DNA from 3 places in the Paenibacillus sp. FSL H8-0259 genome. Region 3 is predicted to be linked to each of the others. Evidence: riboswitches for the same ligand, from Rfam matches in the RefSeq annotation. Region 3 holds a riboswitch; each other region holds the start of a gene.

What was found. Region 3 has a riboswitch for cobalamin ahead of NSU01_RS05175 (S-layer homology domain-containing protein). Riboswitches for the same ligand answer to the same signal wherever they lie in the genome.
Region 1: another riboswitch for cobalamin. It lies ahead of NSU01_RS09685 (energy-coupling factor ABC transporter permease); the one in region 3 lies ahead of NSU01_RS05175 (S-layer homology domain-containing protein).
Region 2: another riboswitch for cobalamin. It lies ahead of NSU01_RS02460 (anaerobic ribonucleoside triphosphate reductase); the one in region 3 lies ahead of NSU01_RS05175 (S-layer homology domain-containing protein).

The regions. Positions count from the first base shown of each region.
Region 1 is NZ_CP150147.1:2,279,296-2,287,153, forward strand. It holds gene NSU01_RS09655 (hypothetical protein) at 1-114, opposite strand, end outside; gene NSU01_RS09660 (LPXTG cell wall anchor domain-containing protein) at 149-538, shown strand; gene NSU01_RS09665 (class D sortase) at 531-1,223, shown strand; gene NSU01_RS09670 (alpha-N-arabinofuranosidase) at 1,478-2,974, shown strand; gene NSU01_RS09675 (DUF6171 family protein) at 2,991-3,266, shown strand; gene NSU01_RS09680 (ArsR family transcriptional regulator) at 3,372-4,313, opposite strand; cobalamin riboswitch at 4,476-4,672, shown strand; gene NSU01_RS09685 (energy-coupling factor ABC transporter permease) at 4,946-5,710, shown strand; gene NSU01_RS09690 (energy-coupling factor ABC transporter substrate-binding protein) at 5,710-6,006, shown strand; gene cbiQ (cobalt ECF transporter T component CbiQ) at 6,003-6,791, shown strand; gene NSU01_RS09700 (ABC transporter ATP-binding protein) at 7,052-7,858, shown strand, end outside.
Region 2 is NZ_CP150147.1:566,281-574,138, reverse strand. It holds gene NSU01_RS02475 (sugar phosphate isomerase/epimerase) at 1-570, opposite strand, end outside; gene NSU01_RS02470 (MTH1187 family thiamine-binding protein) at 621-929, opposite strand; cobalamin riboswitch at 1,270-1,501, shown strand; gene NSU01_RS02465 (hypothetical protein) at 1,617-1,742, opposite strand; gene NSU01_RS02460 (anaerobic ribonucleoside triphosphate reductase) at 1,839-3,824, shown strand; gene nrdG (anaerobic ribonucleoside-triphosphate reductase activating protein) at 3,821-4,348, shown strand; gene ssuE (NADPH-dependent FMN reductase) at 4,454-5,008, opposite strand; gene serS (serine--tRNA ligase) at 5,415-6,692, shown strand; gene NSU01_RS02440 (S-layer homology domain-containing protein) at 7,000-7,858, shown strand, end outside.
Region 3 is NZ_CP150147.1:1,211,575-1,219,432, forward strand. It holds gene NSU01_RS05170 (hypothetical protein) at 1-3,095, shown strand, start outside; cobalamin riboswitch at 3,613-3,802, shown strand; gene NSU01_RS05175 (S-layer homology domain-containing protein) at 3,994-6,153, shown strand; gene NSU01_RS05180 (hypothetical protein) at 6,215-6,451, opposite strand; gene NSU01_RS05185 (hypothetical protein) at 6,850-7,059, shown strand; gene NSU01_RS05190 (DUF4430 domain-containing protein) at 7,603-7,858, shown strand, end outside.

The DNA of each region.
Region 1 (7,858 bases), 1.1 Mb from region 3:
ACCAATACCGGCCACGGCAACGCCAGTACCAGCTACAGCAATGCCAATACCAGCTACGGCCACACCAATACCGGCTACAGCAATGCCAGGCCCCGCTGCTTCACCTGTCAACACTCCTGCTGCTTCATCTCCTGCGGAGCTGCCGGCAGTGCCTGCTTGGATTGTTGAAACGGAATGGGTTAAAGTAGGCTTACTTCCGGACGGGGATATGATTATTGATGCAAAGCTCCCTGATAATCAAGAAGAAACAGGAGTGTGGAATTTCGATCTGGGGGGGAAGTTATACAATATAGAAGGAACTGAAAGTGTCAATTATAGGATCGCTAAAGCACCGGTAGGGACTTATAATATTCTGGTGAGATTCACTTCCCATAACGGAACAGTGTTTAAGTTTGAGGCGGTTCCCGTATCTGTACCTACAGTCACCGGAGGCCAGCTTCCGGCTACCGCGACGCCGTGGTACAACTTGCTTCTCTCCGGATCTCTATTAACCATAATGGGAGGAGTAATCTTATGGAGGAGAAAGCTTCGTGAATAAACGGCACACTGAGCATAAAGTAAAAGCCGGAAAACAGATATACATTATCTCCCTGGGATCAATGATTCTGGGGATCTTGTCTATCTCTTGGGCCCTGATTCATATCCAGGCGCAAACCGTTCCCGTTGATTATAATGAGAATACTGATCGAATCCCAATTCAGGCTGATCTGCGCAATAGTGTAAAGAGCAGCATCGCCGTTCCGGTAGAAGGAAGCGATTCCAGCAGCATACCGCCGCAGGAGGATATCCTTTATCCCATAAGGCCGCTTGAAGGCGATGTTATCGGAAAGCTGAAAATTCCGGCTTTACAGCAAATTCTTCCGATTATACACGGGACAGACGAGGATGAGCTGGAGGAGGGAATTGGACATTTCTCGGAAAGCGTCCTGCCGGGTGAGAATAACAATTCGGTTCTATCCGGACACCGGGATACTGTCTTTGCTAAATTAGGCGAACTGGAAATAGGGAACGAGCTTGTCGTTGATACATCAGCGGGTTCTTTCACCTATAAGATAAGTACTATACGGATTGTTGATAAAGATGATAAAACGATTATTGTACCTACAGACCACGCTGTCCTAACCGTAAGTACCTGCTATCCCTTTCACTTTATCGGCGCGGCTCCCGACCGTTATATTCTCGTCGCAGACCTGATCGCTGAAGTCCGTTCCCCCACAACATGAAGATCTTTCGGCTTACCCTTATCCTTTGACAGCTCGGTGTCAAGGGATTTTTTTGGAGGGAAAACGGGTCTGACCACCCAAAGCAGTACTTTATCCTATGCGCCACTGCAGCGATGGATGGAAGGATTCTTAAGAAACGGTGCACGAGCCACTTAATTTAAAGATTGACGAACCAGCGGAAGCCTGACTATAATATTAATATAAGTGTTAAATGATTAACAAATATATTAACTTAAAGAGGAGCGTTAACTGAAATGGCAGAACGCATTTTACTGAACACTGACATCCGCAAAGGCACAATTAACCGCAACATCTACGGACATTTCGCTGAGCATCTGGGCCGCTGTATTTATGAAGGTATCTGGGTTGGCGAGGATTCACCGATTCCGAACACGAACGGTATCCGTAACGATGTGGTGGAAGCGCTTAAGGAAATGAAGATTCCCGTATTGCGTTGGCCGGGCGGCTGCTTCGCCGATGAATATCACTGGAAGGACGGCATTGGCCCAAGTGAAGAACGCAAGCGCATGATCAATACCCATTGGGGCGGTGCGGTTGAGAACAATCATTTTGGTACACATGAATTCATGCGGCTCTGCGCCATGCTGGAATGTGAGCCGTACATCAACGGCAATGTAGGGAGCGGAACGGTACAGGAGATGTCCGAGTGGGTTGAGTATCTGACCTTTAACGGTGTATCGCCGATGGCTGAGCTGCGCCAGAAGAATGGACAGGAAGAGGCCTGGAGTGTAGCTTACTTCGGCGTGGGCAATGAGAACTGGGGCTGCGGCGGCAATATGCGTCCTGAGTATTATGCTGACCTGTACCGCCAATATCAGACTTATGTGCGCAACTATGGGGATAACAAGATTCACCGGATCGCCTGCGGTGCGAACTCGGATGACTATAACTGGACCGAAGTACTGATGCGCGAAGCCACCCGCTTCATGGATTCGCTTACCCTGCATTACTACACCCTGCCGACTTCGGATTGGGCTAATAAAGGTGCGGCTACCGGCTATGGAACGGATGAATATTTCAACACATTGAAGAAGGCGCTGTTCATGGATGAGCTGGTTACCCGCCACAGTGTCATTATGGACAAATACGATCCGGACAAAAGAGTGGGCCTGATCGTTGATGAATGGGGCACCTGGTATGATGTGGAACCCGGTACGAACCCTGGATTCCTCTACCAGCAGAACACGATCCGTGATGCGCTGGTTGCCGGTCTGACCCTGAATATCTTCCACAAGCACAGCGACCGTGTACGGATGGCGAACATTGCCCAGACTGTAAACGTGCTGCAGGCTGTAATTCTGACCGAAGGCGAGAAAATGCTTCTGACTCCAACCTACCATGTATTCAATATGTATAAAGTACATCAGGATGCGGAGCTGCTGGATCTGACGATCGACAGCCCGGTTTACAGCTATGAGGGCGTGGAGATTCCTGAAGTATCTGCTTCAGCTTCCGTAACAGCAGAGGGCGTCATTCACGTCAGCCTGTGCAACCTGAATCACGCTGCACCGGCAGTATTGCCGCTGGAGCTGCGCGGACTGGCTGGACAGTCAGCAGCCGTAAGCGGCACTACACTTGCAGGGTCTTCCATCGATGCCCACAATACCTTCGGGCAGCCGGAAGCGGTAGTACCGCAGCCGTTCACCGCCTTCCAGCTTGAAGGCGACACGCTTACGGTTGAACTGCCGCCAATGTCGGTGACAGTACTGGCAATTACTCCGGGAGCTTAACGGGAGGGAGCGCAGCATGACTACAACCTCAGCATGCAAGGGATGCCGGGAAGAGTACAAGGTGACGGAAGCGCAGATTGCCCGGATTCTCGCCTCCTCCATGTTCAATCCGGAGAATACAGCCCCGGACGAAGTATACGCCGAGCGGGTTGCCCTATGCGGAGCTTGTCCCAAGCTGCAGGATGGCGTAACCTGCATTGCCTGCGGCTGTATTATACCGGTTGTAGCCCGGCTGAAGGCACGCGGCTGTCCGCTGCCGGGCGGCGGCCTGTGGCAGCCGGTGACTGGTTAAACTGCAAAGCTGTCCTGCAATACACCCGTAACCACAACAGCGGCAGCGGGGGACCTGAGCTTAAGGTCTCCCGCTGCCGCTGTTTGCTGCACCATCCTGTTTGGGTCATTCCGCCAGACTGGCACTTGCCGAAGCATCAACTGCATCTGTATAAAAGAGCTCAAACACAAGATCCTCGTTATAGTTGCCGAACCCCTTGCCGAATAAGGTAAGGCCGCCGATATGCTCCGCATCCTCTTCCACAGAGACCTTGAACGTCCACTGCTTATCACGGATACCGACCTGCTCCAGTGTAACCTCTGACAGCTTCTGACCGTCCATGAACGTGCCCGCCGGAGTAATCCTCAGCTGCTTAAGCAGTCCATATTGGTTGGTGAGCGCAGGCCACCAGGCAGGAGTGTATTTGCCCGGGCTGTCCCCGTAGTCGCCGGGGCTGGTCCAGAAACCGAGCCGCTGTCCGTTCAGTGTGAAGGTGATGTCGGAAGGCCAGTTATTATTGATGGACGGGGCTTCGGAGGCAATCTCCATCGTGATGACCAGCTCCTCAGGCTTCTGGCTGGACAGCAGGAAGTTCGGGATTTTATATTCCACGAATCCTTTGCCGAACCACAGGATGCCTGCATTCACCCGCTCCTGATCCCAGAAATACCGCGGATCGTCAAAGTTGCCGATTACCCGCTCGGTTGTAGATAATCCGCAGGTCGGTTCAATCTGGAAATCAGAGTAGTGGCCCACGGGTATTTCCTTACGGTAGCCTCTGCGCTGTGTTCTGGCTTGTCCAGGGAAAATAATCTCAGCACTCTCGGCGGCCAGTGTACAAATCTTCTGTAGTCCGCTGCGCCCGGGAGCCATGTGGCTGCGGATCAGTCCGGCAGCTTCCAGCTTGCGCACATGCATCGTCATAATGGCACTGCTGAGCTTCAGCGCCCCGGCCAGTTCCTTGACGTTCATAGGCTGTTCGGACAGGAGCCGCAGCATCTGCAGGCGCACAGCACTGGATAACGCTTCGTACACGGGTAAAGATTGGTCGGTTAGATCAAGTTTCATGCGCTGCCTCCACGTTCAGGTTATATAGTTAATAATTATATTACTCAAATGACATTCTTACAAGCAAATGAACGCTGCCTTACAAGCAAATGAATACTGCGCCTCGCAGCCGCTCCAATTTTATCACAGACATGCAGAGCCTGTTCCGCTATGATGTAGGATGGATTAGCGATGTAACAAGGTGCTCTTGCCGGATCAGGCAAGGGATAACAGGGAATCGGGTGCAAGTCCCGAGCGGTCCCGCCACTGTAAGGAAGAGCTGAACTTCATGATGTCACTCGGGGAGAACCCCGGGGAAGACGAAGGATATAGCGCCCGTATTCCAAGCCAGGAGACCTACCTTGATTACGCACACCACGACTCTACGCGGATAGGAGCGGTGTACGGATAGGTTAATGAGATGAAGCGATGTGCCTGCAGGACCGGAGGGAATCTTGAAGATCAAGATCAGAGCCGGTTCAATGTTATGCAGACACAGCGTTGAGCGGCCCATGCGGAGCGACCGGGTGCAGAACCCCTTGTTGGCGCACGGCAGTGCTCTCTATCGAATCATACCTGCGTACATACACTCCCACCCTGAAGGGCGGGAGTTTTTTGGGTTTGCTATATTAAAGAAACTTGGAGGCTGACAAATGAAGAAACGCGGATTTTGGAGTTTTGCGGCGCTGATTGCCGGATTTACAGTGTACTTTATGCTGAATGAACCGGGAACGGCCCAGGCTATGCACATTATGGAAGGGTTTCTGCCGGTAGGCTGGGCCGTGTTCTGGTGGGTGGCGTTCTTACCGTTCTTCATACTCGGGATTATCAGGCTTAGATCGATGACCAGGGAGAATCCGGAGCTGAAGCTGCTGCTCGGTCTGGCAGGGGCGTTCACCTTCGTCTTATCGGCGCTCAAAATGCCTTCCGTTACCGGAAGCAGCTCGCATCCTACAGGTACCGGACTTGGCGCAGTTATGCTGGGACCGTTGCCGATGGGCGTGATCGGCTCGATCGTGCTGTTGTTTCAGGCGCTGCTTCTGGCGCACGGGGGGATCACTACGCTGGGGGCGAATGCGTTCTCGATGGCGGTCGCGGGGCCTTTTGCCGGATATGCAGTCTATAAGCTGATGATGAAGCTGCCGGACCGCGAGAAGCTGGCCTTATTCTGTGCAGCGGCGGTTGCCGATCTGATGACTTATGTAGTGACTTCCTTCCAGCTTGCGGTGGCTTTTCCGGCTGCGGATGGCGGAGTCCTGGCGTCTTTTCTCAAATTCGGGGGGATCTTTGCCGTGACGCAGATTCCGCTGGCCATCAGCGAAGGGCTGCTGACCGTATTATTGTGGAACTGGCTGAAATCGTACAGTCCGAATGAAATGTCGCTCCTGAAACGTAAGGTCAAAGGGGGAAATGCATAATGAGCAATAAATGGAAAAATGGATTGATGCTGCTGGCTGTTGTCCTGCTGTGTGTCTTGCCGCTGCTGTTCGTGAGTGGTGATTTCGGCGGGGCCGATGATGCTGCCGAGGGTGTGATCACAGAGATTAACCCCGAATATGAACCCTGGTTCAAGCCGCTGACCGAGCTTCCGGGTGAGACGGAGAGTATGCTGTTCGCATTGCAGGCGGCGATTGGCGCCGGGGTGATCGGATATTCACTGGGGCTGCTGAAAGGGAAACAAGGCCAGGCGAAGCAGAACAGCATCAGCAAGTGATCAGACGAATTGATGTCCTTTCTTATAATAATGCCTTGAGGCAGCTGTCTCCCATGTGGAAAAGCTCGTTCGCGGCACTGATGTTCCTGCTCTCCTATACCGTGCATCCGGTGCTGCAGCTTGTGATTACGCTGTGGATGATGTCCTGGTGCATCCTGCATGCCAAAATTCCCTATCGCGCCTACGGGCTGTTGTTTGGCACGGCGCTGCTGTTCTATTGCCTTAGTGTACCGGCGCTGCTCGTGGAATTCGGCCACCCGGCTGCCGGGGAAGCTGGCATATTCCGGATTTCGGGGCCGCCTCTTCCGGTGTATATCACGGCAGCAGGGCTGGAGCGGGCCGGTGAACTGCTGGCCAGAATCTCGGCCTGCATGAGCTGCTTCTTCTTCCTGATGTTCACCACCCCGTTCAGCGAGCTTCTGCAGGTGCTGCGCAAGCTGCGTATGCCGCAGATTGTGCTGGAGCTGATGCTGATCATGTACCGCTTCCTGTTCCTGCTGAATGATGCGGCGCACGGGCTGATGCTGGCCCGGAGGCTGCGCGGCGGCCGCAGAGGGTATAAGGCCAGGCTGCGGGAGACTGCGGCCATGACCGCGGCCCTCTTCGGCAATACGATGCACCGTTATTACGGATTGTCGCAGGGGCTGCTGACCCGCGGGTTCACGGGGGAGATCATTCTGCCGCCGTATACCGCGCGGCCTGTGCCGCGGCGTTATGCGGTCCGGGCGTATGCCGGGATCGCTGTGCTGGCGCTGGCGCAGCTTTGGCTGTGGCTGCGGGGTTGAATTTAAGATTTTAGTGCAGGAAATCTGCTGGCTTTGTTGAAATCATGCCCAAAGTACAACAATTTCCCCGGAATATCGGATGTATTCCAAGATTGTTGTACAAAAGGCAGCATTTCACTTCATTTAGTTGGCTCTGAGGGAAGATTGTTGTATTCCATACAACAATCCCCCAGAAGGCCGGAGTATCCAGGATTCAAAGCTGTAAAACGTACAACATTTATCCGATACCGCTTTGCCAAATCACATTAGAGGAGTACGTCATGGACATGGAATATAGTCTGGCTTTTGACGGGGTGGTGTTTCATTACCCGGATACGAAGGAAGCCGCGCTGCGTGAACTAACCATCTCCATTCCCAAAGGCCGCAAAACGGCGGTGCTCGGCCACAATGGTTCGGGCAAATCGACCCTGTTCCTGCATGCTGTCGGCATTCTGCGTCCACAGAAGGGTACGGTTCAGCAGGGAGGCAGGACATTGTCCTATGCCAAAAAAGAGCTGGCCGCGCTGCGGCGCAGTGTGGGTCTTGTTTTTCAGGACCCGGAGCAGCAGCTCATATTGAGCACACCTCTGGAGGATGTGTCCTTCGGGCTGCGGGGAACGGGGATGGACGAAGCCGCAATAGCTGAGCGCTGCCGCAGTGTCATGGAACTGCTGAACCTGACGGAGCTGAGTGACAAACCGGTTCACCAGCTTAGCCTGGGGCAGAAAAAACGCACCGCACTCGCCGGAGTAATGGCGATGGAGCCGGAGCTGATCCTGCTGGATGAGCCGACCTCGTATCTGGACCCGTTATCCGAGACACAGATGCTCCAGGGTCTTGATCTTATACATGAAAAAGGCACAACCGTAGTTATGGCTACGCATGATATGAACTTGGCGTACCGCTGGGCGGACTGGATTATCGTACTGGATCAGGGGAGGTGCCGGGCTGAGGGGACGCCGGAGGAGATTTTTGCCGGGGCGGAAGAATTGCAGGCCATCGGCCTCGGTCTGCCGCTGCTGGCCGACTTGTGGTACAGCCTGCCTGCACGGCACACCGCCGGCCAGCCAGCCCCCCGCACGGCGGGA
Region 2 (7,858 bases), 650 kb from region 3:
AACACGGCCGGCATAACGGGCGACATAGTCAATAGGACGTGCTCCGCCCCTGTGTACCCAGCCCAGATCGAACTCTGCAAACATATGCTCCGCAGGAATCTGTTCCAGCCATATATCGATGACTGCTTTGCCGTCTACCTCCGCAAATTCATAATCATGGTTGTGATACCCGTACTGCAGGCCTGCTGCACGGACCATCGCGGAGGCCTTCTCCAGGAAGGGAATCACCGCCGTCACATCCTCCATTGAGGGGTTTTGCGGAAGCGGTGCCGAAGGGGTGATCATATATTGTAATCCAAGTTCCTTCGCATATTCAATTTCTTTGGCTAACGCCCGTTCCATGTTATCCAGACTGCTGAAATCCAGGCCCACATGCGCCGAAGGCGCAGCAAGACCCAACCGGTCCAATGTACGGCGCAGTTCTCCTGCAGACACGCCGAAATAACCGGCGAATTCTACCGCCTGATATCCCATCTCCGCAACTTTGCCCAGTGTACCCAGGAAATCGCGCTCCGTCTGGTCACGCAGTGTGTACATTTGAATCCCGATCTGCTGTGAGGCTTTTGCCATGAAAGATCCGCTCCTTATAGGTTGAATCTGATTACAACTACAGGTACTCTTTACTCTCCTTGCAGCTTGCGTTCCACGGATTCCAGCTTGCTGCGGCTCGTAGAAGGCTTGTCACGACGGTCATCAATCTTAAGCGAGGTGGAAACCCGCTGTGCTCCTGACGTAAACGGCGACTCATGCAGCGCTTCTACCGCAGCAAGAATCCGTGCAACCGGTCCTTCAATAATAGTCCCCATCGAAGTAAGCTCATAGGTAATCCCCTCCACGGTCTGCAGCACACGCTGCATATCGGCCACATAGCTGCTGAGACTGGTACTGCCAGTGCCAATCGGAATAACGGTCACTTCGCCAATCGCCATTATGAAATCCCTCCTGCAAGTTTGATGAGTCTGTTCTGTCCTTACTCCTTAATTGTAACCCTTCAGCGCCGCTCCCACAAATACCCATAGCCCCCCCTCTCTATTACTATCTCCCCAGTAAAACTACTAGGATTAGACGCACTCTATTTATGGAGTCTTTGTGGCATCTTTTGGGACAATTTATGACTCATTTAAGGCCATATCCACAGGAAAGTTGTGGATTACCTGTGGACTAACTGTGGATCATCTGTGAGTAAACCTGCGGAACCCGCTCCCCGCGCGGATTCGCAAAAAAATGTTTACAAACACAATATATTGAGTTACTTTTATTTAACAACAACAAAATATAGTAGAAACAGGTGTTTCGCCCTCTTGCTAGGGTTGAAGCTTAATAGGGAAACACGGTGCAAATCCGCTGCGGTCCCGCCACTGTAACCGGATGTTCCAGCTGCCAGACGCCGCTGGAGCAGCATCCTCCGACAACAAGCCACTAAGGGGCTGCGAGGCCCCTCGGGAAGGCGCCGGAGGGCATGCCGGAAGCCAGGAGACCTGCCTGTTTCTGTGGCACCGGTTAGACTCCTGCGAGGAACAGGCGAGGTGCCCGCATGCGGCCTGCACGAGCAGAGTTAGCCTTTCCGTTAATCGGGCCAGAGGCTGCCGATACCTGAGGACGATAGAGTATCGTCCTCAGGTATCGGCTTCTGCGGAAGGTACAAGAACAGGTTCCAGAACAGGACAAGCCCTGTGCCCGTTCGTATTTTCCACATAGACCACCGGCAAATGTCCGCTGTTTCGGATATTTGCAATACGCATTCGGGCATTTCCCGCCTCCCGGCTGGAGATGCCTTTTTACTGATGTCATGGAGCACATGCTTCACGCTTACGATACCGAGAGGAGAGAGCTATACAATGACGCTGCTGGAGAAACGATATAACGAAGGACAAGCTGCACAGGAAGTTCTTTTGGAAGAAGTTATTCATTTGGGACGGGATATTATCGACAGCCGGGATTTGGATCTGCTGCGCGAGAATGCCAACTTGAACGGGGAGAGCTTCTCCGGCAAGATGAGCAAATTCGGCAGTGAATATTCCAAGTGGTACGCCCGCAATTTCACGATGCCGCCACAGCTCGTGCAGGCTATTGAAGATAATGTTGTATATGTACACGACCTGGACCAATATGCCATTGGAACAACCAACTGCATCTTCATCCCGTTTGAACGTCTTCTCCGCGAAGGCTTCAATACCGGCAACGGCAGCGTCCGCCCTCCGAATTCGATTATGACGGCTATGTCGCTGGTGGCGATTATTTTCCAGTCCCAGCAGAATGCCCAGTACGGCGGCGTATCCGCCAACAAGCTGGATTACGATCTGGCGCCTTATGTCACTAAATCCTTCGCTAAGCTGTTCCGCAAAGGAATGGAATATTTCGAGGAAGGTGCAGCCGGCGAAGCACTCGGCGAGGTCACTATGACCCGCAGCGATCTGGAAGAGAAGTATCCGCGTGCCTTCCGTTTCGCCCTGAAAGAGACAGAAATTGAAACCCTTCAGGCTGCGGAGAGCATGGTACATAACCTGAATACCATGTCCAGCCGCTCAGGCGGCCAGATTCCTTTTACCAGCATCAACTACGGAACCTGCACCTCTCCGGAGGGCCAGCTCGTGATTAGCTCCCTCTTAACTGCTACTATGAACGGACTTGGCAGCGGAGAAACACCGGTGTTCCCGATTCAGATCTTCAAGTGCAAACAGGGTGTCAACCAGCAGCCTGGTGATCCTAACTATGAGCTGTTCCTGAAAGCGGCAGAGTGCTCTGCACGCCGGCTGTATCCGAACTTCGCCAATCTGGATGCTCCGCTGAATATGCAGTACTACGATCCAACCGATCCGGATACTGAATTTGCTACGATGGGCTGCCGGACACGTGTTCTGGGCGACCGCTTCGGGCGCAATCACTGCTCGGGCAAAGGCAACCTTTCATTCAATACGCTTAACCTTGTACGTCTTGGTCTGGCTTACGGCACAGTAACTGGCCGCCGCCTTGCCGCTGACGAGGAAGGCTTCTTCGAAGATCTTAATCATTATATGGACGTTGCGCTGGACGGCCTGCTGCACCGGTTCCGCATTCAGGCTTCCCAGAAAGCCAAAGCCTCCGATTTCATGATGCGTGAAGGCGTCTGGGAAGGCGGCGAACAGCTTGCACCGGAAGACAGCGTAGGTGAACTGCTGAAGCACGGCAGCCTGTCCCTTGGTTTCATCGGTATGGCCGAGTGCATGAAGGCTATGTACGGCAAACACCATGGCGAAGATATGGAGGTCCATGCCAAGGCAGTGGCCATTGTCCGCCACATGCGTGAATACTGCGACCGCAAGAGCGAAGAGCTGGATCTGAACATTACTCTATTCGCTACGCCTGCCGAAGGTCTCTCCGGCAAATTCACCAAGATAGACCGCAAGGTTCTCGGTTCCATCCCGGGTGTAACGGACCGTGAATACTATACGAATTCATTCCACATTCCGGTCTATTACGACCTGAGCGCAGCCAAGAAGATCAGCCTGGAAGCTCCATTCCATGAATATTGCAACGCTGGAGCGATCTCTTATGTAGAGCTGAACGGCAACGCCCGCAGCAACCCTGCAGCATTCGTCAAAATCATCAAATACGCGCTGGAGCAGGACATCAGCTATTTCAGCATCAACCACCCGATCGACCGCTGCTCCGGCTGCGGCCACGAAGGTGTAATCGGCACGAATTGCCCATCCTGCGGCGCTCATGAAGATACAACGCATATCCGCCGGCTGCGCCGGGTAACCGGATATCTGACCGGCGACTATCAGACCCGCTTCAATGCCGCCAAGCAAGCCGAAGTACGGGACCGCGTTAAGCATCTATGAACATCTGCGGATATTATCCGGAGTCGATCAATGAAGGAGAGGGATTGCGGGCGGTCCTCTTCTTCAGCGGATGCCGCCACCGCTGCCCCGGATGCTTCAACCCTAAGACCTGGAACTTCAATTATGGAGAGGTCTTCACTCCGGAGCGCAGGCGCGAGATTATCACCGAGATAGCAGACAATCCGCTGCTGGACGGCTTGACGCTGGCAGGCGGGGACCCTTTTTTCTCGGCAGAGGGAGCGGCTGACTTCATCCATGAGCTCCGCGCCGAGCTGCCGGGCTTCCCGGTCTGGATCTATACCGGTTATACGTACGAGGAGCTGACGGCTTCCCCCGGTTCGCCGGAATGGAAGCTGCTGGCCTTGTGCCAGGTGGTCATCGACGGACGATTTGTAGAGGAACTCAAAGACACTACTCTCCCCTACCGGGGAAGCAGCAACCAGCGGATTATAGATATCCCGGCAAGCCTTGCCGGAGATACGGTTATACATTGGGAGCCTGCGCTAAGCTTTCAAAGGGCATAAATCACGGTAAAAGCCGGGCTTACACCCAGCAAAAAGGGCACTAAACCACCGCATTCCGGTGGTTTAGCGCCCTTTTATGTTCCTCAGGAGGGTGATATCTTACGCCTACTCTCCCGACTTACGTGCCGCCTTATGCGCTGTCTCGTCCGCCAGCTCCTCCAGCACGCTGTTCAGCCGCAGCTTCAGCTCCTCGGCCAGCTCAACGACACCCTGGTCGTTGCGCACAGCCTGCGAGTCTACCGCGTAGACTCCGCCAAGAATATGCCGGGCGCCCAGCACAGACAGCACCGGCTTCAGCGCATAGTCGATCGCGAGCAGATGGGCCAGACTACCGCCCATGAAGAGCGGCAGCACGATTTTGCCGGCCAGCCCTTTTTGCGGAACCAGATCCAGGAAGGTCTTCAGCACTCCCGTATAGGAAGCTTTGTACACCGGACTGACGACGATCACCGCATCCGCTTCAGCCACCAGACCATTCGCTTTGACGATGGCTTCGCTCTCGAACCTGGTATGAATCAGATCCTCCGCCGGAAGCTCCGCTACATTAATCCGTTCCACTTCAAACCCGCGTTCCCGCAGATCCCCCTCCGCATATTCGATCACCGCATTGATTCGGGATACCAGGGATGGCGTACCGTTAATTACCACTATTTTGGCCACTTCCGCACCTCTTCCGTCCGCTTTTATAAGATATGCCGGGCTGCCGTGCCGGACACAAATACTTTAAATTAGTAATAATCCTAGCAGAGTACAGGGAATATTGTCAAACCTCAAATGTGCTTGCAACCCGGCCCTTCTCTGGTTATAATAAACGGCAAACCTATATCCCGACCAGGCCAATGACCGGCATCCAACCGCGAGGCGTCTGCGACCGGAGCAGTTCTCCTGTTCCCTAAGTTTACCGGGTTTCGCCCGTTACCGCGAAGACCAAAGAGGGCCTTATTCCGCGCTTTACAGCTATTTATCGGAATTAGGTCAACCTGGGTGGCACCGCGAGCTGACGCTCCTCGTCCCATGGATGAGGGCGTTTTTTGCATTTTTTTAACACAAAAGGAGCGATAGCGGCATGCTGGACATGAACTGGATCAGGGAGAATGCGGACATTGTACGGAAGACAGCGGAGTGGAAAAAGGTAGCGTTCCCGCTTGCGGAGCTGCTGGAATGGGATGACCGGCGGCGGGTTGCCCGCCGGGAAACAGAGCAGCGCCGGGCGGACCGGAACGCGCTGACCAAAGAGGTTGAGCGGCTGCTGCGCCAGGGCGACGCTGCAGGCGGAGAACAAGCGAAAGAGCAGGTGCGGGAGATCAACGCCCAGCTGACCACGCTGGAGGCGGAGTTGTTGGAGGCGGAGCGCCGCTGCGGCGAGCTGCTGCTGCTCGCGCCGAACCCCATATCGGCCGATACGCCGATCGGGCCGGATGACAGCGCGAATGTAGAGCTGCGGCGGCATGGCGCGCCGCCGGTGTTCGGCTTCAGCGCGCGTGACCATGTCGAGCTCGGAGAACTGCACGGCATCCTAGACATCCCGCGCGGCGTCAAAGCCGGCGGACCCCGCAGCTATGTGCTGAAGGGGGCCGGGCTGCTCCTGCATCTGGCCGTACAGCGGCTGGCGCTGGATGTGCTGATGCAGCGCGGCTTCACCGTGATGGATGTGCCGGTAATCGTCCGGCCGGAAGCGCTGGAGCGGACCGGGTTCTTCCCGGGCGGCATGGATCAGACCTATGAGCTGACGGGTGAAAAGCGCTGGCTCGCCGGCACCTCGGAGGTGTCGCTGGTCTCGCTGTACAGCGATGAGATTCTCGATCTTGAAACGCCGCTGCGGCTTGCCGGAATGTCGGCCTGCTTCCGCCGCGAGGTAGGCTCGGCAGGCCGCGATGTACGCGGGCTGTACCGTGTGCACCAGTTCTCGAAGATCGAACAGGTGGTGATGTGCCGGAACGATCCCGGAGAGTCGGAGCGGATGCTGCAGGAGATTCTCGGCAATGCCGAGCATATTCTCCAGCTGCTGGAGCTGCCTTACCGGGTAGTAGCCGTCTGCAGCGGCGACATGGCGATGAAGACACATAAGCAATATGACATTGAGACCTGGATGCCCAGCAGGGAAGCCTTCGGCGAGACCCACTCGGCCTCGAATCTGCTCGACTTCCAGGCCCGCCGCTCAGGTATCCGCTACCGCGATGAAGACGGGCGGCTGCAGTACTGCCATACCCTGAACAACACGGCGGTAGCTACGCCGCGCATTCTGATTCCATTGCTGGAGAATCATCAGCAGGAAGATGGATCGGTCTATATCCCGCAGGCACTGCGGCCTTATATGGGCGGCAAGGATAAGCTGATGTTATAGAAATAAGCGGAAACGGCTTTGCCGTCCTTATAAGGACGGTATCATTTACGGCCTCGCCGTCCTTCAATGGGCAGCGGGGCCGTTTCTACTATCTTTCATACTTTACATTGCATTAACATTAAGTTTACATAGTTTTCAGGAAATTCAGCTGTATTCCTCATAATTTTCCTTAAATATTAAAATATTTTAGGAATTCTTCCTATTAATTTATGCACTATTAACAAATTTTGACGAAAAATTGCTTTGGAAACCTATTATCTCTATTATATTTAAGTGGAAATGATATTTTATGGGGAGGTATACTTACATGAAACTTTCTTCACAATGCAGGAGACCGTTTAGTCTATTCCTAGCGGTTGCACTGCTCTTGACCGGGATATTCCCGGGATTATCGTTAGGCTCCGGTATGGCTTCCGCAGATGCTCCATTAACTGTAACAGCTGCTATTGCAAAGTCACCTAGCGAAGCTATCGTAGTCACAGGTTATGTAGTAGGGTATACCTCAAACGGTCCTTCATATTCTTCTACGGACCTTGCCGCTGACACAAATTTGGCTATAGCAGATCAGCCGGGAGAAACGGATAGTTCCAAAATCATGCCGGTCCAGCTCCCGAATACACCTGCCTACATCCGGTCAGAATTCGGTTTGAAATCGAATCCTTCGCTGATTGGAACGCAGATTGTGGTTACAGGAACAAGAGACACTTACTTCAACGTTCCCGGAGTTAGAAACACTTCCAGTGTTACCCTCTACAGTGAGAACCAGGCTCCGCCTGTTACTGCCTCCCCTGCCTCCGGCTCCAAGATAGGCATAGGCTCTGCTATTACATTAAGTACTTCAGTAACGGCAAGCGTATACTACAGCGTGTATGCTAACGACAGTACTATCGCAGAGATTGATAATAAATTATATGATGCGCCTATCCCTGTAAGTTCCAGCTATAATACTCTCACCATTAAAGCCTACTCTTCATTACCCGATTTAGAGAATGGTCCAACAGCAACTTTTAAATACACTGTATCTGCTGTACTGGACAATCTGAAGATCAGCCAGATTCAAGGCGCAGGGCATACATCCCCTTACCTTGACGGCCTCGTTAGTAATGTCAAAGGTATTGTCACTTACATTAAAGATGCGGATAGTTTCTATATTCAATCCGCTGCAG
Region 3 (7,858 bases):
ATTTTGTCAAAAAAATCCTGCATCCCTTCTGCCTCTACGATGCTCCGGCCGAGCTCGCGGCACGCGGTGAGAAGGATGAGGAGCTGTATCCTGACGCGCTGCATCTGTTCCATACGGAGAGCAATGAGACAGTGATTGGCCTGAGCCGCTATCTGGCGGCGGATTTCACGGGGCAGCGGAGCGCTTTTTTTGCCCATAATTTCGTGGTGCCGCCTATCCGCTCGGAGGAGATTGTTGAGGGGTACGGGGAATGGCTGCATGCCGGCTTCGCCCGGAGTTATGAGGGAGAGCCGGGCGGAACACTGCCTGAGCTGGAGTCCATTCCAGTCGGGGTCCGTGAAGAGTCTGCAGACCCGCTGACCGTACTTCGCAGCCTCGGATTCACCGAAGAGCTGTTCAAAGCCCTGCTTCAGGCGGTCATGCTGTCCGTAGCCGGCAAGAAGAAGATCTATGTAGCGCTGGATGTACCGATCAGTGAGTTGTCGCAGCGTGCGGTGGAGCTGACGGAGGTCCTCTATGCTTCAATGCCGCATGACTTCCGCCGCAGGCTGGGAGTGATCACTTATGCCAAAGAGCCGCAGAGCCGCAAATATATTCACCTGACCTTTGTGGAGAAGGGCTCGCTGCGCCCGGGGGACCGGAGTATTGAGAAGGATTATATTTTTGATCTGGCAGGCGCGCGGATTCTGAATGCCGATTTCGGGGAGTCCCGGCAGACGTATGCAGACCTGGCCTGGAAGACGCTGGGGCAAAAGGGCGGGAGTCTCAGAGATTTCGCCAGATTCGCCGACTCCCTGCTGCTTGGGGAGAGCGTGGACCGCAAGCTGTCGCTGGCACTCTACAATGAGCTGGCTGTCTTTTATGAGATTGAGCAGGGCAATGAAGATTTATATACTGGGAACAAGAACGCTGTGCTCGGCGGTCTGCTGTCCTATCTGAAGCCGGAGGGGGCGCTGGAATCCCGGGTGCGGCTGAATGATATGTTCCTGGAGCGGTTCGACCGTGAGTATGATCTGATCCGCAAAAAAGGGATACCGGCGCCGGAGATTCTGGAGTGGTTCAAGGAGTATTTTGCGCTGCCGGGCCATAATTACCGGGTCAAAATTGTGGATTACTTCATCAACGGAATGCTGAACTGCCAGTCGGCGGGACGTGAGGATGCGCTTGCTGCCGCTTACGGTATTATTGAGGGCAACGATGAGCTTAGTGCGGCCTTCTTCAAAAGAGTGCTGGCCCAGCCTATCTTCCGCAAAGCGCTGCTGGAGCCTTATATGGAATCCCGGCTGGCTGACGCGCCGAAATCGGCGGATATTCTGCGGTTCGTGGCGCATTGGGGCCGTTTCCTTCCGGAGGCGCTTCAGCAGGCTTTCGTGCGCGATACCGTCAAGGAATATCTGCTGGAGAAGCTGCAGCGGGACAATGATCCGGTGGCGGCGGTGGCATCGGTTCATGAGTCGGTGCAGAAGGCCGAGAAAGAACGCCGCAGAGGCGGCGGTGTACATGCTGAAGCGCTGTCACTGCTGCAGGAGCTGGGAACCGTTGCCGACCGCTTCCTGCTGAACCGGATCTCGCTGGACGAGCTGACGATGGAGCAGCTGCTGGAGATTTCCTTCCTGCGCTACCGGGATACGGCGGATTGGCAGCCGCCGCTGGATGCAATCGCTAAGCGTAAAGCGAATGCGCTGCGCGCTGCGTACCGCTGGTTCGGGGAGGAGAAGCCGGACGAGGAGATTTTCGCCGGTCTGTCTCCCCGGGAGCTGGATGATGTACAGCTGCTCGGAGGACGCTGGCTGAAGGAGTCGCGGAGCATCGAGCCGTTCGAACGGCTGCCGCTGGCCTTCTACCACAGCAGTGAACGTGAGGGCGGTCCGCTTGATTACGATGCGCTGCTGGAGCTGGTGGCGCGCAAAGCGGGCAATGATAAGGAAACGGTCTACCGTTTCCTGGCCTGGTCGCAGCATAACCGGCTGTTCACCATCTCGAGCAAAAAGCTGTGGCCGAATTACCGGCGGGCGGTGCTGAAGTATTTCCTGAAGAACGACCGCGAGGCGTTCAAGAACCGCGATTTCCGCAAAAGCTATAGCTCGGCCGCAACGCCCGCCATGCAGAATGTCTACAATGAAGCCCGCTCCCAGCTGGCTTCGCCGCTGGCGCGGTGGGTCAGCCGCAGCCGATTTCAGATCCTGATCTCCGGCAGCGTGCTTGGGATCGTACTGATCATAGCCGTCATCGCCATCAGCTGGCTGCGGCCGGATGCGGATACTGCTGCGCCGCAGCCGACTGTGAGCCCGATTCGGGGCGATATCCACAGTGCGGATGGGCAAGAGCAAGCCCCGGTCTCTGTACGGCTGGTTGGTGGTGTGGCAGATGCCGGGACAAGCACAGGAACCGGAAATGGTGGAACAGAAGGTACCGGGAATGCTGGCGGGGCTGAAGGCGGCGGAACAGAAGGCAGTGGGAATGCTGGCGGGGCTGAAAGCAGCGGGGAGGCAGGCGTCAAGCTGGTGTTCAGCTTTGCCTCTGTGGCGGAATGCTCCGCCTTTAACCCGGCGGAGATCATCGTGATGTCCGGTAATAACGTTGCGGACACTTACAAGGTTGTAGCAACTGCGAGCAGTTGCCTGGCCGCCGGAGTTGACGGCGGCGCGAATGGGGATGCAGCCGCTGGAAATAGCGGCGGCTCTGATAAAGCCGAAGCCTCCCCGGCGGCGGGTGCATCGGGCGCCGGAAATGACGGCGGCTCTGATGAGGGAGCTGCCGGGACTGACGGCGGGGCGACCGGAAATGAAGCCGTGGGGACTGACGGCGGCGGAGATGCAGCCGCTGGAAATAGCGGCGGCTCTGATGAAGCCGAAGCCTCCCTGGCGACGGGTGCATCGGGCGCAGGAACACCTGCGCGCGTATATGAAGTGACGGTGGAGCTGGAGCCGGGCGCAAAGCTGGCCGCGGGTGATGTGATCACTGCGGGCATCTATACGCTGAAGCTACAGGCTAGTCCGGGGAGCATTCTGGGAAGTACCCCGAGCACTACTCCGGAGACTACACCCGGCACCGGCCCCACTCCTTCCGCCAGCCCGGACACGGATGCGGAATGATTGGGTGAGAGCCTGAATTGGGCGAAGCCGGATGTAAGAGAAGTCCGGCATTTCATCAACGGTGCTTCCGCGTAAGCTGGCAGAGAGGTCATTGTACTTTGTCCACTCAAATCAGGAATAATCAGCCCTATTATGCGTTCTATTGTATTGGGTACATTAGATTCCGGATTTTAGAGCTTATAGGGGGTATATTCCAAAATCAATTGGATTAAATACAGCAGAATGCATTATGGCCGCCGTATATTCCCATTCTGTTGTACATAATACAATCAACCAGCTGCCGGCTCTTGCCGGAAGCGGAAGCATCACTATTTAAGTCCTGAACAGCATGATATGCCGGGAGAATGCGGCGAGTGTTGTTCAGGATTTTTTGTGCGGAAGGGGCCGGTTGTGCCTATAATTGAAACAGCTTGTCTATAGACATACAGGGGAATAGTAGATATGATTGTTTGTGAATATTCAAATTTAATAAGCTTTGGAAAAAGGTGCGGATTTCCGTAGAAACAGGCGCAGTCATGCAACAGATACCCATGCCGGTTCTACGATTGTAATCTGCTTAAAAGGGAAGTCCGGTGCAAGTCCGGTGCGGTCCCGCCACTGTAAATGCGGAGCGACTCCTGAGAAGTCACTGTCTGATAATAGGATGGGAAGGCGGGGGAAGCAATGAAGCTTAAGCCAGGAGACCTGCCTTTTTCGTTGTTGTTTCTATTCTTCGGGGGTAAGAATGCGGAACAGGTGCAAATATAAGCAGTGGCTGTGTGAGGGAAACTTCATATCAGCTGCATGTATTGTATCCTTCCCCGGCCGCCCTGTACAGGGCGGTCTTTATGTTGCACCCGCATCAGCGGAGGACGCAGGATTCATCTATACCATTCTATTCACAGAAAGAGGTCAAGCAATGAAGAACAATTTATCATCCAAGTTTATCCGGCTGGGTCTGATCGTTGTCATGATGTTCGCGGTTCTGGGAGCGGCTGTAGCTCCGGCGGGACAGGCTTTTGCAGAGACGGCTGCGAGCACTGGGAATAACGCGGCATCTCTACCTTCAGGCACAGCAGTTAGCGTAGCTGAGGCAGTCTATGCCACTTCGGAGTTTGTGCTGAAGGCCGGAGTCCAGTCCGACTGGCAGGCCATCGGCCTAGCGCAGGCGGGCTATAAGGTTCCGGATAGTTATTTAAAGGCGCTTGAGAGTAAAGTAGCCGCAGCCAAGGGTGTCTACGCCAGAGCTACGGACTATGCGCGGATTACGCTTACGGTTAGGGCGCTTGGCGGGAATCCGGCGGATGTTGCCGGCTACAATCTGATTGAGAAGCTCTACAATAACGATAAAATTACCGGCCAGACGCTGAACAACGCAGCCTATGTACTGCTGGCGCTTGATTCCGGAACTTATACTATGCCTGACAATGCGAAATGGACCCCAGCTAAATTGCTGGCTGAGATCCTGTCCAAGCAGAACACTGACGGAGGCTTCACTCTGACTACGGGGGCTAGTGATCCGGACATGACGGCGATGGTGCTTACTGTGCTGGCAGGACATAAGGATGATCCGGCAGTCAATACCGCAGGACAGCGGGCGGCAGCCTGGCTGGCGACTGCACAGGACAAGAACGGCGGCTATGGTGACAGCAGCGAGAGTGTCGCTCAAGCCATTATTGGTCTGTCCTCCTTTGGCATTGACCCGGCAGGGGCGGAGTATACCGTAGGCAATGTAAACCTTGTCAGTAAGCTTCTTAGCTATAGTGCAGCAGATGGCGGGTTCGCTCATACAGCGGGGGGAAGCTACAATCAGCTCTCGACAGAGCAGGCACTGGAAGCATTGGTAGCTTACAAGCTTTTCAGCACAGGCAGCAAGCTCTATGATCTTAGCAATTCACCTGTGAAGAGTCCTCAGGTTAGTGTGTCCGTTGCCATTGAGAGCCCTAACGGAACCCTGGCAGAAGGCACTGTATATGCGGGAAATGTACTTCAAGCACTGGAGAAGGCAGCGGCGGCGAAGAAGGTGGCCCTGGTCAATGAAGCTGGCAATTACGTGACGGGAATCGGCGGCGTAACTGCGGGTGCTTTTGGCGGCTATGACGGGTGGATGTATGTTGTAGCCCGCGGTGGAGCGTGGATCTATCCAAGTGTAGGCATGGGTGATTTCCTTCTTGCGGAGAATGACCGCGTGCTTGTCTATTATGGCGGGGATAACACACAGGTGGTAGAGTCCGTGGCGGTCTCCCCTGCACAGCCGCAGCCTGGACAAGATATTACTGTAAAAGTAACTCAAAAGCAGTGGGTATGGAATGAAGCGACCTTCACTTCCGACCCGGTATCCTCGCCAGCCGCAGGGGTTCAGGTATCCATCGGCGGTAAAACTGCTGTTACGGATGCTGCGGGTTCAGCTGTTGTTGCCGGCGGCCTGCCAGCGAATAAATATACGATTACCGTTACCGGATATCTCAAAGACAGCACACCTGCGGTAGTCCGCTATTCGCAGCCGCTGACCGTGGCTTCTGCTGCGGCTGACCGTGCTGCTTTTACCGATGTGAAGTCAATCTCGCCTTGGGCGCTGGAGTCAGTGTACACGGTCTATGACCGCAAGCTGATGGGCGGTGTCAGTGAGAGCAGCCTCGTGTTCGCACCGAAGCAGAATATTACCCGCGCTGAATTTGCGGCACTGCTGCTGAGATTGACCGGCAACGAGCCGTCTGCGGCATCGTCAGCCCAGAGTTTCAGTGATGTTAAGGCGGATGCGTGGTATTATGGAGCAGTGAACAAAGCGAAGGAACTGGGAATTGTCAGCGGAGTAGCAGGCACAGCCTTCAAACCGGACGGCCCCGTTACCCGCCAGGATATGGCTGTAATGATCGTGAGAGCCTTGAAGCTGGACGAGGCTTCGGCAGCAGCCGGAACCGGGAAATTCACCGATGAAGACCAGATCAGCGCCTACGCATTAACGGCGGTACGTACTGTAACCGGACTTGGAATTATGAGCGGTACCGGCGGCGAATTCGCTCCTGCCACAGCTGTAACCAGAGAAATGGCCGCTGCTGTAGCGGTTAGATTGCCTTAGGAAGGATATGGGTCAAGGAAGAAGAGCCTTGATGAAGAAAAGATCCTAGATAAGCTAAACCTTAAATATGAATATATAACTTAGTCTTCACTGCAGTGAAATTTGAATAGTAGGGCTGCTGGGGCAAGAATCTCACGATTTCAACCCTCGTTTGTGGTGGGAATCCGAATGCTTGTTGAAAATCCTGCACAAAATACAACATTTCAATCAAGATCGCGGCTATAATCGGAAATTGTTGTACAAAAGGCAGCATTTCTCTTCTAACAAGCGTTGTAGCGGGAAGATTGTTGTATTTCATACAACAATCTTCCGAATGCCTAAGGATTAAGGGAGTTAAGTTGTATTTTCTGCAAGATTTTGCATGGAGCAGCCTAATAAAGCGATAGTGCGGGGTGCTGGTGGGATATATAAGTGGAAAAATGTCACTTAATTCCCGGTAAATCTCCCGATATGGCGGCGTAGTTGGAAAAACAACACTTAATCTCGCATGAATTAGCGAATGACCCGGCTAGGGGCAGAATTAAGTGTCATTAATCCAACTAGGATCGGCAGTGAAGTCCGTATAGGATAAACAAGTGTCATAAATCCAATTACTGTTCCGGCGGAGGAATGTTTTGTGGAGTTTCGCTCGGGAAGGCATGCTTTCCCGGATTGAGCCGATGATTTAAAATGCTACTGATGCTACTGATGCTACTGATGCTACTGATGCTGCTGATGCTACTGATGCTGCTGATGCTGCTGATGCTACTGATGCTACTGATGTTACTGATGCTACTGATGCTGCTGATGTTACTGATGCTGCTGCTGCTGCTGATGCTACTGATGCTACTGATGTTACTGATGCTACTGATGCTACTGATGCTACTGATGCTACTGATGTTACTGATGCTACTGCTAGTGGGCTAGAGCTAATGAAGCTGATGGAGCTATTGCTAGTGGGGCTAGGGCTGATGAAGCAACCGTTAGTGGGCTAGAACCAATGATGCCAATGATGTAATTGTTAGTGGGGCTAGAGCAAATGCTGAAGAAGCTAGAGCTAGTTTAGCTAGAGTTAATAAGCCAATGAAGCCAATGAAGCTAATAAAGCTATTACTAGTGAGGCTAGAGTTAATGAGCCAATGAATCTACTGCTAGTGAAGTTAGAGCTAATGCTGAAGAAGCTACTGATGCTACTGCTAGTGGGGTTAGAGCTAATGAAGCTAATGAAGCTAGAGCTAATGAAACTGAGAGTATGGTGCCAGCCAGTATTTTAAGCGGCTGATTTTAGCCGATAGAGAAGCTCCTTCGGGTTGCGGGGCTGGATGCTCAGCGGCCAAGGGGCTGGCTGATGGTGCTTTGCTCAGGATTAGTATGTATAAGTCACACTAAGAAATCATAAGGTGTTTGGACGGAACGGGGAACAGGCTGACTGCCCCCGTTCTTTTCCCTTTTGTGGAGGTGCTTGAGGTAATGTTCAGTCTATTGAAATCAGGAAGGGCGAGGCTCTATCCGCTGCTCCTGCTCCTGGTTGTCCTGCTGCTCTCCGGCTGCTCCAAGGCGCAGCCGGATTCCGCAGGCGGCGGGCCTGTGCCGCCCGCCAGTTCCCAGGCCGCGCAGACGCCGCGGCCTGAGGGCACTGCCATACCCTCCGCCACGGCGGACGGCATGGCAGCTTCCAGCTCCGGCGCAGCGCCAGCCGGAGCCGCCCCCGGCGTAACGGAGCAAG